Linked DNA regions of Aliamphritea ceti. The protein of the gene in region 1 interacts with the protein of each later gene in a pairwise test. Links are inferred from orthologs where the notes say so. Each region holds a gene or a part of one and is shown in the gene's direction. Other genes may lie near its edges. The genes, in order: uvrB and uvrA.

What was found.
Region 2: the proteins of uvrB (region 1) and uvrA interact in binary tests that used the Escherichia coli proteins (3 or more experiments, as listed by UniProt). The link is inferred for Aliamphritea ceti from one-to-one orthologs.

The regions. Positions count from the first base shown.
Region 1 is NZ_AP025282.1:3,075,720-3,083,059, reverse strand. The notes cover bases 3,031-6,006. They hold uvrB (excinuclease ABC subunit UvrB), read left to right. Parts: upstream 3,031-3,497; coding sequence 3,498-5,516; downstream 5,517-6,006. Other genes in these bases: OCU49_RS14125 (response regulator), read left to right, coding at 5,687-6,006; OCU49_RS14135 (pyridoxal phosphate-dependent aminotransferase), read right to left, coding at 3,031-3,264. Also shown: peptidoglycan L,D-endopeptidase MepK, read right to left, coding at 1-189; OCU49_RS14140 (L,D-transpeptidase family protein), read right to left, coding at 300-1,715; more of OCU49_RS14135, read right to left, coding at 2,083-3,030; more of OCU49_RS14125, read left to right, coding at 6,007-6,400; OCU49_RS14120 (ABC transporter substrate-binding protein), read left to right, coding at 6,434-7,340. UniProt on the Escherichia coli protein: The UvrABC repair system catalyzes the recognition and processing of DNA lesions. A damage recognition complex composed of 2 UvrA and 2 UvrB subunits scans DNA for abnormalities.
Region 2 is NZ_AP025282.1:536,811-544,560, reverse strand. The notes cover bases 2,528-5,913. They hold uvrA (excinuclease ABC subunit UvrA), read left to right. Parts: upstream 2,528-2,890; coding sequence 2,891-5,713; downstream 5,714-5,913. Other genes in these bases: OCU49_RS02350 (phosphate/phosphite/phosphonate ABC transporter substrate-binding protein), read right to left, coding at 5,731-5,913; ssb (single-stranded DNA-binding protein), read right to left, coding at 2,528-2,666. In the rest of the region: GTP 3',8-cyclase MoaA, read right to left, coding at 1-500; OCU49_RS02370 (SirB2 family protein), read left to right, coding at 670-1,044; rfbD (dTDP-4-dehydrorhamnose reductase), read right to left, coding at 1,099-2,031; more of ssb, read right to left, coding at 2,070-2,527; more of OCU49_RS02350, read right to left, coding at 5,914-6,531; OCU49_RS02345 (fatty acid desaturase), read right to left, coding at 6,528-7,466; OCU49_RS02340 (helix-turn-helix domain-containing protein), read left to right, coding at 7,641-7,750. UniProt on the Escherichia coli protein: The UvrABC repair system catalyzes the recognition and processing of DNA lesions. UvrA is an ATPase and a DNA-binding protein. A damage recognition complex composed of 2 UvrA and 2 UvrB subunits scans DNA for abnormalities.

The DNA.
Region 1 (7,340 bases):
AAGAGACTCTCCGGTATGCAGATGCAAAAAATCCAGCTGTTTATCTTTACCTGAGGCTAACGGCATTTCCTGATTGTCAGATAATGGCAGTTTATTTATCTGTGCAAACGCATTAGGCGCCATTGATAAACCGGTAAAGCCGCTTAGCGTGCGCAAGAATTTTCTGCGACTGTGTAACTGTTTAGACATAATAACGTAGGTACTGCTGATAGATGAATACTACCAGGGCGGCCATATTGGCCGCCCTGAATCATGGATGTGGATTATGCCTGAGAGAGGTCTTTCTGTACATAAAATGATCACTCAGTTTGCGTGTCCAGGCTTTGCTGATGCACTTGCCTGAGAGCTACCTGAGCGGTTTCCAGTGGTGCGGGTACTGAGCTTTTATCTATGATTTCAGCCAGTTGCTGTTGATGTTCCTGCATTTGCCAACGATCCCGTTTATACAAATCTTCGCGAAAATTTAGTGTGCCTTTTGGCGAAATCCAGGCTGTCCAGTAAGTAACGTGTAAGTTAACAGGCTGTTGCAACGGTAATGTCTGCGTACGGGAATGGCTAAGTATAGGTTCGAGTGAAACATCTTCCGGCTCACTCAGGGAAAGCAGGGTATCGGCAAGCTGGCGTGCTTCGGCAACGCGAATACAGCCAGAACTGAAAGCACGGTTGTGTTCATCAAATAATCGCGGTGCGGAGGTGTCATGCAGATAGATAGCGTACTGACTGCGGGATATAAACTTGATACGCCCCAGAGTGTTGCCCATTCCCGGCGGCTCCCAGAGTCGCTGATACTCATTTCCCTGATACATTTTAGTCAGGTCGATTTCTTCAGCGGGAACCGGGCGTGAAGAATTCCAGCCGGCGAGCACCTGCAGGTTTTTTCGTTGCAGGTATTCAGGGTCTTCCTGCCAGCGAGGCAGAATATCTTTAAAGGCGATGCTTTTGGGTACATTCCAGGAAGGGTTAATCACTAATGCCTGAATATGCGTATCAAAAACCGGTGTTTTTCGGGTTTTTCTTCCGACTATGGTTTTCATTTCAAGCAAAAGTTCATTCTGATCGAACAGGCGCAGGCGGAATTCCGGAATGTTCACCTGAATAAAGCGCTGACTGGCTTTGTCTGCAAACTGATTCTGACGATGGATATTCAGTGCCAGTTGCTGAATCCTGTGTGCTGGAGAAATATTAAGCGCTTTACGGCTTTGTGGGCCAAGAATGCCATCGACTTTGATACCGTGACGTTGCTGGAAGTGCTTCAGTGCTTGCTCCAGATGCTGATCAAAGTATTCAGCACTGTTGGCTTTAGTATCAGTATCAGCTGCGTTATCTGAAGTATTGTGCGGGGTTGTATATGGTGCGGTCAGATCGCCAAGCAGTAATAACTGGTGGCGCATGATTGCCAAATCAGGATGGTTATCTTCCAGGCGTAAAAGTTTGTTCGTTTTCCGCAATACAGGCCAGGGTAAGGTATTAAGCGTTTGGTAAAAACCAATGGCTTGCTGGAGTTCTTTAAAGCTGTAAGGCTCTGTATCCAGAGGAGTTATAGCAGGGCGGCTGGATGCATTAACGGAAGCTGTGATGCTGGTCAGAAACAGAAAGAGAATTGCGGATAAGGTATGGCTAAACAGGTCGGAGTGGTCAGTCTTTGGGGGACAGGCAGTTCTGTAAAAGAAAGCTCGGTAAAAGAAAGTACGGTAAAAGAAAGCTCGGCAATACATGACATACTCCTCCCAATGGGGCGAAGCCGGTCAACGACTGTCCGTTATCACGCATGGCGAATAATACGTGCAAAAATGTTGCTGTCAGTGGTCAGTCTTTCCGGTGGCTCCCACAGGTTTACTGCGTATTTACTTCATAGTGGCGAGCAGCTGAGATGTTCCCGGGTCCTGCTGCGGTCTTGCTATGTAGCGGCTAATCACGCTTTCGAAAATGAAAGTTAGTACAGATAAGTACAGTCCGGCTATGGGCTTTCTTCAAGTTATTTCTTGACCGAATGTAAAATGAAACGATTGTTTCTCAAATTTCAGGTAATAAAAAACCGGGCAATTGCCCGGTTTTTTATAGCTGTAAAACTAAGCTTTAGCCTTAGCCTTGCAGTGCTTTCTTGATACGGCCCAGTGCGTCTTCCAGTACTTCCATTGAAGTTGCAAAAGACAAACGCATGTTACCTGGTGCGCCGAATGCAGAACCTGGTACCAGTGCAACACCTGCTTCCATCAGCATGAATTCAGCCAGCGCGATATCGTCTTCGAAACGAGCGTCGTTTTCGATGATTGCATGGAAGCTAGGGAATGCGTAGAAAGTTCCGTCAACGTCCAGGCAGTCAACACCTTCGATTTCGTTCAGTGTGCTTACTACGTAATTGCGACGTTCCTGGAATGCTGTCAGCATTTCGTTAACGCAATCCAGTGAGCCTTCCAGAGCAGCTTCAGCGGCAACCTGAGAGATGGATGTCGGGTTAGACGTGCTCTGTGACTGAATCTTTTTCATTGCGCCGATCAGCTTTGCCGGGCCAGCCGCGTAACCAATACGCCAGCCAGTCATAGAGTAAGCTTTAGATACGCCGTTCAGTACGATGGTACGGTCATACAGTTCAGGGCAAGCATTCAGAATGTTAACGAATGGCTTATCGTCGAACATAATGTGCTCGTACATGTCATCGCTGGCAACCATTACCTGTGGGTGCTTTTTCAGTACTTCGCCAAGCGCTTTCAGCTCGTCCAGTTCATAGGCAACGCCAGTTGGGTTAGACGGGCTGTTCAGAACCAGCAGTTTGGTACGTTCAGTGATTGCTGCTTCCAGCTGTTCAGGCGTCAGCTTGAAACGTGCAGACTGTTCAGTCGTCACGATAACTGGCTTACCTTCACCCATCAGAACCATATCCGGGTAAGACACCCAGTAAGGCGCAGGGATAATAACTTCATCACCTTTGTTCAGCAGAGCCATAGAAAGGTTGAAGAAGCTCTGCTTACCGCCGCATGAAACCAGAATCTGGTTTGCTTCGTAGTCGAAGCCATTATCACGTTTAAACTTTTTAATAATCGCGGTTTTCAGGGCCGGAGTACCGTCAACAGCGGTGTATTTCGTGAAGCCGTTGTTCAGTGCGGTAATTGCTGCGGTTTTAATGTGTTCCGGGGTGTCGAAGTCAGGTTCGCCGGCACCTAGGCCGATAATGTTCTGACCCGCGGCACGCAGTTCGGCAGCACGGTTAGTTACTGCCAGTGTCGGGGAAGGTTTGATACTGTTTACGCGGTCGGAAAGTTGCATATCCAAGCCCATATCCTCTGAAAATGTGGATTTATTCCACGGTCGATTAACCGCACAATCATACCGGAAAGCGACATGTGGAATCATCCCCCTGAAAGGTAAAAAAACGACATATTTCTGAAATATGGCAGTGTTTTTTAAAATCAGGGGACACATTCGTTTGTCCCGCTTTCTGCCAGCCGGGTATAATGCCGGATTGTCTCAATCTTCTGTGGTACAAGCGAAATTACATTATGAAGCAACGCTTTCAGGTAAAGTCGAATTTTCAGCCTGCCGGTGATCAGCCGGCAGCGATCGAAGGTCTGGTAACAGGCATCAATGCAGGACTGACCTCACAGACTTTACTTGGGGTAACAGGCTCAGGTAAAACTTTCACTATTGCGAATGTTATTGCTGAGTTACAGCGGCCAACAATCGTGATGGCGCATAATAAAACACTGGCGGCTCAGTTATATGGTGAGTTCAGAGAGTTCTTTCCGAACAACTCAGTTGAGTATTTCGTTTCCTACTATGATTACTATCAGCCAGAAGCCTATGTACCTTCTTCAGATACTTTCATTGAGAAAGATGCCTCAATAAACGATCACATTGAACAGATGCGACTTTCAGCGACTAAAGCTTTGCTGGAGCGAGAAGATGCGATCATTGTTGCGACCGTTTCAGCGATTTATGGTCTGGGTGATCCTAAGTCTTATCTGGGTATGATGCTGCACCTTGACCGTGGTGATGAAGTTGATCAGCGCTTTATTTTGCGCCGCTTAGCCGAGCTGCAGTACACCCGTAATGATATCGAATTACACCGGGGCACTTACCGGGTACGTGGCGATGTGATTGATGTGTTTCCGGCTGAATCTGAAAAAGAAGCGGTACGTATCGAGCTGTTTGATGATGAAGTAGAAAATATCAGTTACTTTGACCCATTGACCGGTGAAGTGCTGCGTAAAGTCCCCCGTGCCACGATTTATCCTAAGTCTCACTATGTAACTCCACGGGAAATTCTGGTCGGCGCGGTTGATAAAATCAAAGTTGAATTACAGGACCGGCTTAAACAGTTACGTGATAACGATAAACTGGTAGAAGCACAGCGTCTGGAACAGCGCACCCTCTATGATATGGAAATGATCATGGAGCTGGGTTACTGCTCGGGGATCGAAAACTATTCACGTTATCTGTCAGGTCGAGACCCTGGTGCGGCGCCACCAACACTGTTTGATTATTTGCCAGACAACGCATTATTGGTAATGGATGAGTCACATGTAACTGTGCCGCAGCTAGGTGCAATGTATAAAGGTGACCGTTCGCGGAAAGAAACGTTAGTGGAATACGGTTTCCGTTTGCCTTCGGCACTGGATAACCGGCCGATGCGTTTTGATGAGTGGGAGTCTATCTCGCCTCAGGTGATTTTTGTGTCTGCGACGCCGAGTAAGTATGAAGCAGCGAATGCGGGTCAGGTAGTTGAGCAAGTTGTGCGACCAACGGGGCTGCTTGACCCTGTGGTAGAAGTCCGGCCTGCACAAACACAGGTTGATAATCTGTTAGGTGAGATTAATAAAGTCGCAGCGAATGGCGAACGAGTTATTGTCACTGTTTTGACTAAGCGTATGGCTGAAGATCTAACCGATTATTTAGACGAACATGGTGTAAGAGTTCGTTACCTGCACTCAGACATTGATACCGTTGAACGGGTAGAAATTATTCGTGATTTACGTATCGGTGAGTTTGATGTGTTGGTGGGGATTAACCTGCTGCGGGAAGGTATCGACATGCCTGAAGTTGGTTTAGTGGCAATTCTTGATGCGGACAAAGAAGGCTTCCTGCGTTCTGAAACATCAATGATTCAGACCATTGGCCGTGCGGCGCGAAATATCAATGGCCGGGCAATTCTTTATGCCGACCGTGTAACCGGGTCTATGCAACGGGCGATGGATGAAACAGAGCGTCGTCGTGAAAAGCAGATCGAGCACAATAAGAAGAACGGTATTGTTCCGAAAGGCATTACGAAGTCAGTTGCCGATATTATGGAAGGTGCCGCGTATATTCCTGGCCGTAAGAAGAGTAACAAAGCTTCTAAGAAAGTGGCTGAAGCTACCGCTGAATATACCCTGGATGCATCTAAGTTGAGCGGTGCAGAGTTGGCTAAAGCACTTAGCAAGCTTGAAGATCAGATGTATGAGGCGGCGAAAAATCTGGAGTTTGAGACCGCGGCGCATTTCCGCGACCAACTGGAAAAACTCAAACACAGTGGTTTGTAGATTTTGAATCAGTAAAAAGCCTGGCAGTTGCCGGGTTTTTTTATGTCTGAAATTTGAAGATAAGCATCATACCGGTGTGATTGAGTCCGTTTTGTCACAAATGTCCGATTTGTCTGATAAGTCGCAATTGTCTGAAAATGTTCTATGATAGGAGGCAGCAAGGAGAAACTATGCAGACATTGACCAGTGGTGTAATTGCCAGCTTATGTAACGTGAATCCCCGTACAGTGTTGCGCTGGATTAACAGCGGTAAGCTGAAAGCCTTCCGTTTACCTGGCGGTAACCACCGTATACTTGAAGCCGATTTTATAAATTTTCTGCAGGAAAATAGCTTGCCAATTCCTGCAGAGCTTAACCGAACGGATACTGATACGGCTCAGTCAGCAGATGTTAAAACTGCTGAAAGCCCAGCGAGGCCGAAAGTTCTGATTGTCGATGATGAGAAAGAAGTTCGTCGGGCAATCAGTCGTGTGCTTCGGCCACTGCAGTGGGAGCTGCATGAAGCTGCTGATGGTTTTCAGGCAGGTAGTCTGTTGCTGCAGGAAAAGCCGGATATCGTGCTGCTTGATCTGAGCATGCCAGGTCTGGATGGCTATGAAGTTATTCGATATATCCGGGGTAACCGACAGATTCGTCACTGCCGGATCTTGGTGATATCTGCACTGGCGCCGGCCAAACTGAAACAAGCGCTGGATACAGGAGCTGATGAGGTACTGGCGAAGCCTTTTGATAACCTACAGCTGCGTGAGCGGGTACAAGGCTTATTAAAAGAAAGTTTGTTAAAGGAAAGCTCGTTAAAAGAAAGACCGTTGGCGAAAGGCTCAGTCGCCAAGTCCTCTGAAACAGATAACCCGGATATAAAGAATCGCGAGACTACATCTTGAATTAAGCAGGCTGCTTAGTATGGAGTAATCGATATGCTGATACGTTTAATCATTTTTTTGATGCTGTGCTGTATGGCTTTACCACTGATTGCACAGACAGATGCTGAGACTGAACAATCGTCAGAAGCCGGGGCCGGGGCGCAACAAAAACTGATGCGTTTGTATATTGATGCAGATAACAGTATTTCCAGAAATGCGACTCAGTCGATTTACAGGGGTATTTATACCGCACTGCAAGAGCATGATTTTCAGCTGCAAGGCTATCAGTTTGAAATAGTTATTCGAGATCACCGGGGTAACTCATCCCGTAGTAAGGTTAACCTGAAATCCTTCTTAGAGGATGATCAGGGGTTACTGGTATTTGGTGGATTGCATTCACCGCCTCTGTTGGCCAACAAAGCATTTATTAATCAGCAAAAGATTCTTTTGCTTGATCCCTGGGCGGCAGCGGCGCCCATCACCCGCAGTAACGGCGTTGATAACTGGATTTACCGGTTGTCCGTAGATGACAGCAAAGCCGGGGAGTTCATAACCGCTCACGCGGTTGATGAAGAAGGTTTTAGGCAGCCGTATTTGCTATTGGAAAATACTGGCTGGGGACGTTCAAATGAAAAAAACATGCTCAAGGCGTTGGCTGACAGAGGTATAGAAGTAGCAGGCATTGGTTGGTTTAACTGGTCATTGGGTAAGTACAACGCCAAAACAATGTTGAGACAAGCCAGGCAATCCGGTGCTGATGTGATTTTTCTGGTGGCGAATGCCCCTGAAGGTAAGGTTCTGTTACAGGCAATGGCGGAGGATCCTTCACTGAGTTTACCCGTACGTAGCCATTGGGGCATCACCGGCGGTGATTTTGCCATCGATGTTTCCGCTGAAGCGCGAGCGCTTGCTGATCTGAAGTTTATCCAGACCCGTTTTTCATTTTTTGAATTGCCACGGG
Region 2 (7,750 bases), 2.5 Mb from region 1 along the record:
ACTACTGCATTCAGTTTAATACCCTTGAAACCAGCCTCACAGGCAGCATCAATACCTGCCAGCACCTGATGCAGACGATCACTGCGTGTTAAGCGCTGAAATTTATCACGCTGCAAACTATCCAGACTGATATTCAGACGATCCACACCAAACCGCTGCAGATCTTTCGCCATTTTAGTCAACTGCGAACCATTAGTAGTAATCAGCAACTCAGCTGGCAGCTGCCCCATCTTCTCGATAAGCCCCAGCACACCTTTACGAACCAACGGCTCACCACCGGTCAGGCGTAACTTGTTTACACCAAGATCCGTAAAACTTTTCGCCAGATTATAAATTTCTTCCAGCGACAACACCTGTTCACGGGGCAAAAACTCCATCTCTTCAGCCATACAGTACACGCAGCGAAAATCGCACCTGTCCGTAACAGACAAGCGTACATATTCGACCCGACGACCGAACTTATCGACTAAAACTGGCTGAGAAGATGTAGATTGTGTCATAACTAAAATCCGCCACACTGGCTTCTGGTGAGTAAATCAGTGAGAATGAGCCGCCTTCATCAAAGAAGCGGAGCACTGCTCACAAACCCGATTATACCTATATATAGCGACAATGTTTATGTAACAGCGCCATATATAGAAACGATTATATTAAGAGCCAAACAGACCTATGTACATGCTATTAAAACACCTGCACATGACCTGTGCCATGTTAACCCTATTATCATTCGCTATCCGCGGCTTCTGGATGCTGACCGATAACAACCTCCTGCAACGCCGCTGGGTAAAAATTGCACCGCATATTATTGATACTCTGCTCCTGGTAACAGCGGTTGGCCTGACCATCACAATAAGCCAGTATCCGTTTGTCGACGCATGGTTAACAGCTAAGCTGGGAGGGCTTATTGCTTACATCGTACTGGGAACGATGGCACTGAAACGCGGTAAGACTAAAGCGATTCGTACCATGGCACTGATTCTGGCCTTAGCTTGCTGGGGCTACATCTTTGCTGTCGCACGTAGCCACATGCCATTTCCCTGGTAAGCTATTTTTCTGACAAACTAGGTTAGCAGCACCGACCGGTGCTGCTGATAAACCCTACGATTGAGCGTCCTGCTCGGCCACTGGCTGATACAACGTTTTCACAACATTAATCAGCTCATGTCGCCATGGAATCTGGCGAATACCAAAAGCATTCAACAACTTCTTACAGACTAGTACTGAAGACGCCGGACGCTCGGTATCTGTTCCGTAATCTTTCGAAGGTACGGCACGAATTTCTTCTGCTCGAAAATCTTCAAACTGACCTGCTGCCGCCAAAACCGCTTCACTGAAACCATAGCGTGAAGTGACTTCTGCACCGCAATAATGATAGGTACCCCAAACATCTGCACCATTATGCACTTGCTTAAGCATTGCAATAATAACCCGGGCAATGTCTGCCGCAGATGTTGGACATCCGCGCCTGTCATCCGCTGCAGAAATTACAGACTGTTCGCGGGCCTGACGCAAAGCACGCTGCATGTAGTTATCACCAACCGGACTAAAAACCCAGCTTACCCTTAGAATAAGGTGACGTTCCAACGTCTGGCGCAAAGCTTCTTCACCACGCCATTTACTATCGCCATAGACACCCAGAGGTTTAGCTTCATCAGCCTCTGCATAACCACTGGCATAATGTCCGTCAAACACATAATCCGATGATAAGTGCAGTACCGCGATGTCACGTTTAGCGCAAGCAACTGCCAATGTTTCAACAGCCTTTGTGTTACGCCGATAGCACTCATCAGGATCACGCTCAGCCTGATCAACATCATTGTAACCGGAAGTATTGATCACATAGTCTGGTTGAACTTCATCAAGCCGCTGCTCTAGCATCTGACGATTATTTATATCCAGTTCCGCATCGGTAAAAGGTACCGGAATATAAAAAGCATCAGTTTGCGCAGCCAGATTCAGGAAATACCCGATCTGACTGTCAGCACCAATAATAAGCAATTTAGCTGGCTGGGAAATAAACGCCTTCAGCATGACTACAGATTACCTCACTCACTACACAGAACAATGGATCAGAATGGGATATCGTCGTCGAAATCATCCATACCCGGCGCAGGCTGTGGAGCTGGTGCTTGCTGCTGAGGCGGCTTCTGGTACTGCTGCTGAGGAGCCTGTTGTTGCTGAGGCGCCTGCTGCTGATATTGTTGTGGAGCTTGTTGCTGTTGTTGCTGTGGCGCCTGCTGATATTGCTGCTGAGGTGCCTGCTGCTGTGGTGCTTGCTGCTGGAAACCACCGCCCTGTGACTGCTGGTACCCGCCGTTATTATCACCGCCGCGACCATCCAGCATTTGCATTTCGCTGGCAACGATCTCAGTTGTGTAACGATCCTGTCCGTCCTGCCCCTGCCACTTCCGGGTACGCAACGAACCTTCCAAATACACCTTAGAACCTTTGCGCAGGTATTCACCGGCGATTTCAGCCAACCGGTTAAAAAACACTACACGGTGCCATTCCGTACGTTCCTGCTGCTGACCAGTTTGCTTGTCTTTCCAGCTTTCTGAAGTCGCTACAGTGATATTAGTTACGGCATTGCCGCTGGGCATATATTTAGTATCCGGATCGTTACCCAGGTTACCAATCAGAATGACTTTGTTAATACCGCGTGCCATTGAATTCTCCACTCCCCTCAGCGTCCTGCGGGGCTATATTGCATCTGTTGATCTTGGTTCGGCCTTAACTTTGGCCGATTCATTTTCCTGGCGCCAAGCATAGCATAATTAGACCTCTGAACATCTACCAAATAATGTTTCAGGACATCTCAGGATTTAGGATGCTTTTCAGGCACGTCTGCCACTATAATCATCTCTTTTTTGCGCACAAGTCGGACACACTGATGGAACAAATCCTGGTTCGCGGGGCCCGTACCCACAATCTTAAGAATGTCGATATCGAAATTCCCCGCGATAAGCTGGTTGTCATTACCGGACTTTCCGGGTCTGGCAAATCATCGCTGGCTTTTGACACCCTCTATGCTGAAGGTCAGCGGCGCTATGTCGAATCGCTGTCTACTTATGCCCGGCAATTCCTGTCCGTCATGGAAAAGCCCGATGTTGATCACATCGAAGGGCTGTCACCAGCGATTTCCATTGAACAGAAGTCTACGTCGCATAACCCCCGTTCAACGGTCGGTACCATCACCGAAATTTATGACTATTTGCGACTACTGTTTGCCCGTGCCGGTGAACCACGTTGTCCGGATCACGATTTACCCCTGGCAGCTCAGACCGTAAGTCAGATGGTCGATCAGGTGTTAGCACTGCCGGAAGGCAGCAAGCTTATGCTTCTGGCGCCTATCGTTCAGGGCCGTAAAGGTGAGCACTTACATACCATCAGCGAGCTGAAAACACAGGGTTTTGTCCGCGCTCGTATTAATGGCATTGTGATTGACATCGATAGCGCTCCTGAACTGGATAAAAACAAAAAGCACGACATTGAAGCAGTCGTTGACCGTTTCAAAGTACGCCCGGATATGCAGGCGCGTCTTGCTGAATCTTTCGAAACTGCATTAAATCTCACCGATGGAATTGCCACTGTCTGTTATATGGACGGTGACGGCGAAGACATGGTGTTCTCTGCACGTTTTGCCTGTCCAAAATGTGGACACAGCATTCAAGAACTTGAGCCCCGAATGTTCTCGTTCAACAACCCACATGGCGCATGCTCTGCCTGCGACGGTCTGGGTGTTAAGCAATTCTTCGATCCGAAAAAAGTTGTCAGTGATCCAAGCCTGACACTTTCCGAAGGCGCAATCCGTGGTTGGGACCGACGTGCTCTGTATTACTTCCAGCAACTTAAAGCTGTTGCGGCCCACTACGAATTTGATATCAACACCCCGTTTGGCGAGCTCAGTGCTAAACAGCAAAAAGTCATTTTACAGGGTAGCGGCAAAGACAATATCGCCTTCAAGTATCTGAATGACCGTGGTGATTCCATTAGCAAGTCACACCCATTTGAAGGGGTGCTTAACAACCTGGAACGCCGCTACCGGGAAACCGAATCAGAAATGGTCCGTGAAGACCTTTCCAAATACATCAATATGCAATCTTGTCCGTCCTGTGATGGCAGCCGCTTACGCCGTGATGCCCGTCACGTATTCATTGCCACCGAAACCCTCCCACAAATTGTTGAGATGGCCATTGGCGATTGTTATGACTATTTCGAAACGCTGAAAATGGACGGCAAACGGGGCGAAATTGCTGACAAAATTGTCAAAGAAATTCGCCTGCGACTGGCTTTCCTGGTAAATGTCGGCCTGGATTACCTGTCACTGGAACGCAGTGCTGAAACACTTTCCGGCGGTGAAGCTCAGCGTATCCGACTGGCAAGCCAGATTGGTGCCGGTTTAGTTGGCGTAATGTACATACTTGATGAACCTTCAATCGGATTACATCAGCGCGACAATGATCGTCTGCTAAAAACACTGATCCATCTGCGGGATTTAGGTAACACCGTTATCGTTGTTGAACACGATGAAGACGCCATTCGACTGGCAGATCACGTCATTGATGTAGGTCCCGGAGCCGGCGTACACGGTGGTGAGATTATCGCCCAGGGCACACCACAGCAAGTCATGGATAATAAAAACTCGATTACCGGTGACTATATTTCAGGTCGCCGTAAAATCGAGATTCCTAGCGATCGCAACTCTCCTGACGGCCGTTGGCTGAAGTTGTTGGGCGCAACAGGCAATAACCTTAACGAAGTGAATCTGGAAATTCCTCTGGGCTTGCTGACCTGTGTTACCGGCGTTTCCGGTTCCGGTAAATCTACCCTGATTAACGGCACCTTATATCCACTGGCCGCCACAGAACTAAATAAGGCAACAACGCTGGATGCAGCGCCGCATCATGAGATTGACGGCCTAAAGCAGATGGATAAGGTCATCGATATCGACCAAAGCCCGATTGGCCGCACACCTCGCTCTAACCCAGCCACTTACACCGGCATTTTCACACCTATTCGGGAATTATTTGCTGGCACGCAGGAAGCACGCGCCCGTGGTTACAAGCCGGGGCGCTTTAGCTTCAACGTCAAAGGTGGCCGCTGTGAAGCCTGTCAGGGTGATGGGGTTATCAAAGTAGAAATGCACTTCCTGCCAGATGTTTATGTACCTTGTGATGTCTGTAAAGGTAAGCGTTATAACCGCGAAACTCTGGAAGTAAAATATAAAGGCAAGAGCATTGATGAAGTGCTGCAGATGACGGTTGAAGACGGCCGCGAATTCTTCGACGCTATTCCTGCTCTGTCACGTCGTTTACAAACCCTGATCGACGTTGGTCTCAGCTATATCCGCCTCGGCCAGGCAGCGACTACGCTTTCTGGTGGTGAAGCACAACGGGTTAAGTTGGCTAAAGAGCTAAGTAAACGGGATACAGGCAAAACACTCTATATCCTTGATGAGCCGACCACAGGTCTGCACTTCTATGATATTCAGCAATTGCTCAATGTACTCTACCGGTTACGTGATCACGGCAACACTATCGTGGTTATCGAACACAATCTTGATGTTATAAAAACAGCAGACTGGATTGTTGATTTAGGCCCCGAGGGTGGCACCAAAGGCGGTCATATCATTGCTACAGGTACTCCGGAAGATGTAGCTAATACGGAACATTCCTATACAGGCCAGTTCCTCAAACCATTGCTGGAGCGCTAAGTTCAGCAGCATTAAGTTTAAGCAATATTATGTTTCTGTTTCGCCCTGGTCAGCCGGGGCGACAGAAACAGATATTCTTCTGCTTTTCGCGGCATCAGTCCCTCCAACAATAAATCGTCCTTAAGTGCATCATCCAGCGACGCTAAACCTCGTATAAGACTCTCACTGATGCATGCAGAATATACTCCCAACCCTGTAATCATCGGTAGACAAGGCGTCGGCTGACTATACCCAACTACTTTTAATGTTTTAGCAGCAGGTTCATAACGTTTCGCCAGTGTCCAGCTAACAGCATCTATACTGGCAACATCCGCCTCACCAGCTGCCAGCATCTGAATCGACTGTCTATGACTGCCAGAAATACATAACTGGCTCAGAGCGTTTCTGCTAAGGCTGTGTAACAAAGCTGAGTATCCAGACTGAGAATCCCTGGCATTAATAGCTGCTCTTAAACCTTGCCCCTCTTCAATAGCACCTTCCGATTGCTCAAAACAAATTGCATCTGAATCTATATCCGCACCCGTAACGATGACACTGTAATACTCACCGTCACTGCAATTTTCCAACCGATATACAGGACTGCCTAATAAGCAGGTATGTTTATAAAGGCCCTGTGCAAAAGGTAATCCGCACGTCTGCCCCACCAATAGTGACTCAGAAAGCCATTGCTGAACTTGATCACCATCTTCCAACAGGCACTCCGGAACAGTAATCTCTTCTGGTAAGTCTTCACGTAACACTGCTGCTAAGTGCTGCCATAAAGCCTCATGCTGGAATTTCAGTTCGGGCCAGTCATACATAGGTAAACGCGCGATCATCCAATTACCTCACTGGAATTATTTTGCGGCAAAACATCAGGTATAGCAGGCATATATGGGTGCGAGACCGGCTCTTTCGCTTGCAAAAAATATTCGTTAAATACCTGACGGTAATTGGAATAGCGATAATTTTGATTATCTGCCAGAAACTGCTCACGACATTCCCGGTATAGTGCTGGCAAGCGGTACCAGGCTACGCCCGGGTGCTGATGGTGCACCGCATGTAAATTATTATTCAGAAAAAGAAATGCCAGTAATCCCCGGTCTTCAACGACCACCGTACGCGCTGCCACTGAAAAATGCGCTCTATGCTCAAGAAAAGTGCGAATTTTCAGAACAGACAATCCTGCATAAGCACACAATATATAGAGCCAGAGACTCACCTGAGCAACTTCAGATAACCACCACAGCATCGGTACCAACCCTGACAAATGCATCAGATATGCCCGGATTACATTCCACTCTCCTGAAACCACTGACCGTACATCATTTTTATAAAACAACCATAAAGACACCGCAGGCCCTATCAGTATTCGCCCCAGCAAGCTGTTATTAAAATTGTATATATCCCTCAGAGCAGTCGGCATTGCCTGCCACTGTTGAGAATCAAAATAATGTGATTCAGGATCATCATACGGATCCGTTAAATTTTCATCCTGATGATGTATCAGATGCGTATCCCGAAACCGCTCATAAGGCAGAAAAACACCTACCGGTAAGAATACTAAAGCTTCATTCAGCCACCGCCAGTTAGTAGGATGATTATGCAATGCCTCGTGCTGCAACGACGACTGCAACGCAAGAATTAAAGGTAAGAACAGCCACAATAAAGCAATCCAATCGCTAAACGACACTACCAGCCACCAGCAGCTATAACAGCTGACAATCAGCAACAAAGTTGGCCATTCAATTCGAATTCCCCGTGTGGCGTGCATACATAACTCCTTAACTATCAATAAGAAGAGCATATGCCCAGACATTAACTGAGGCTATTTGTGAATTTGTAATTTATGCATAAGATATACATCACTAATAATATTTTGTTGTATAAATACAAAAACAATCATATTTATATAACAACAAGACAATGATTATGAACGGCTGGGAACATGGATAAACGAGAGATAGCACCGCTGTTTCGTGAACGCCTGAAACAATTGCTACTGCAATCTGGTCTGAACCCCAGTGAATTTGCCCGCCAATGTCAGCTGGACCGCTC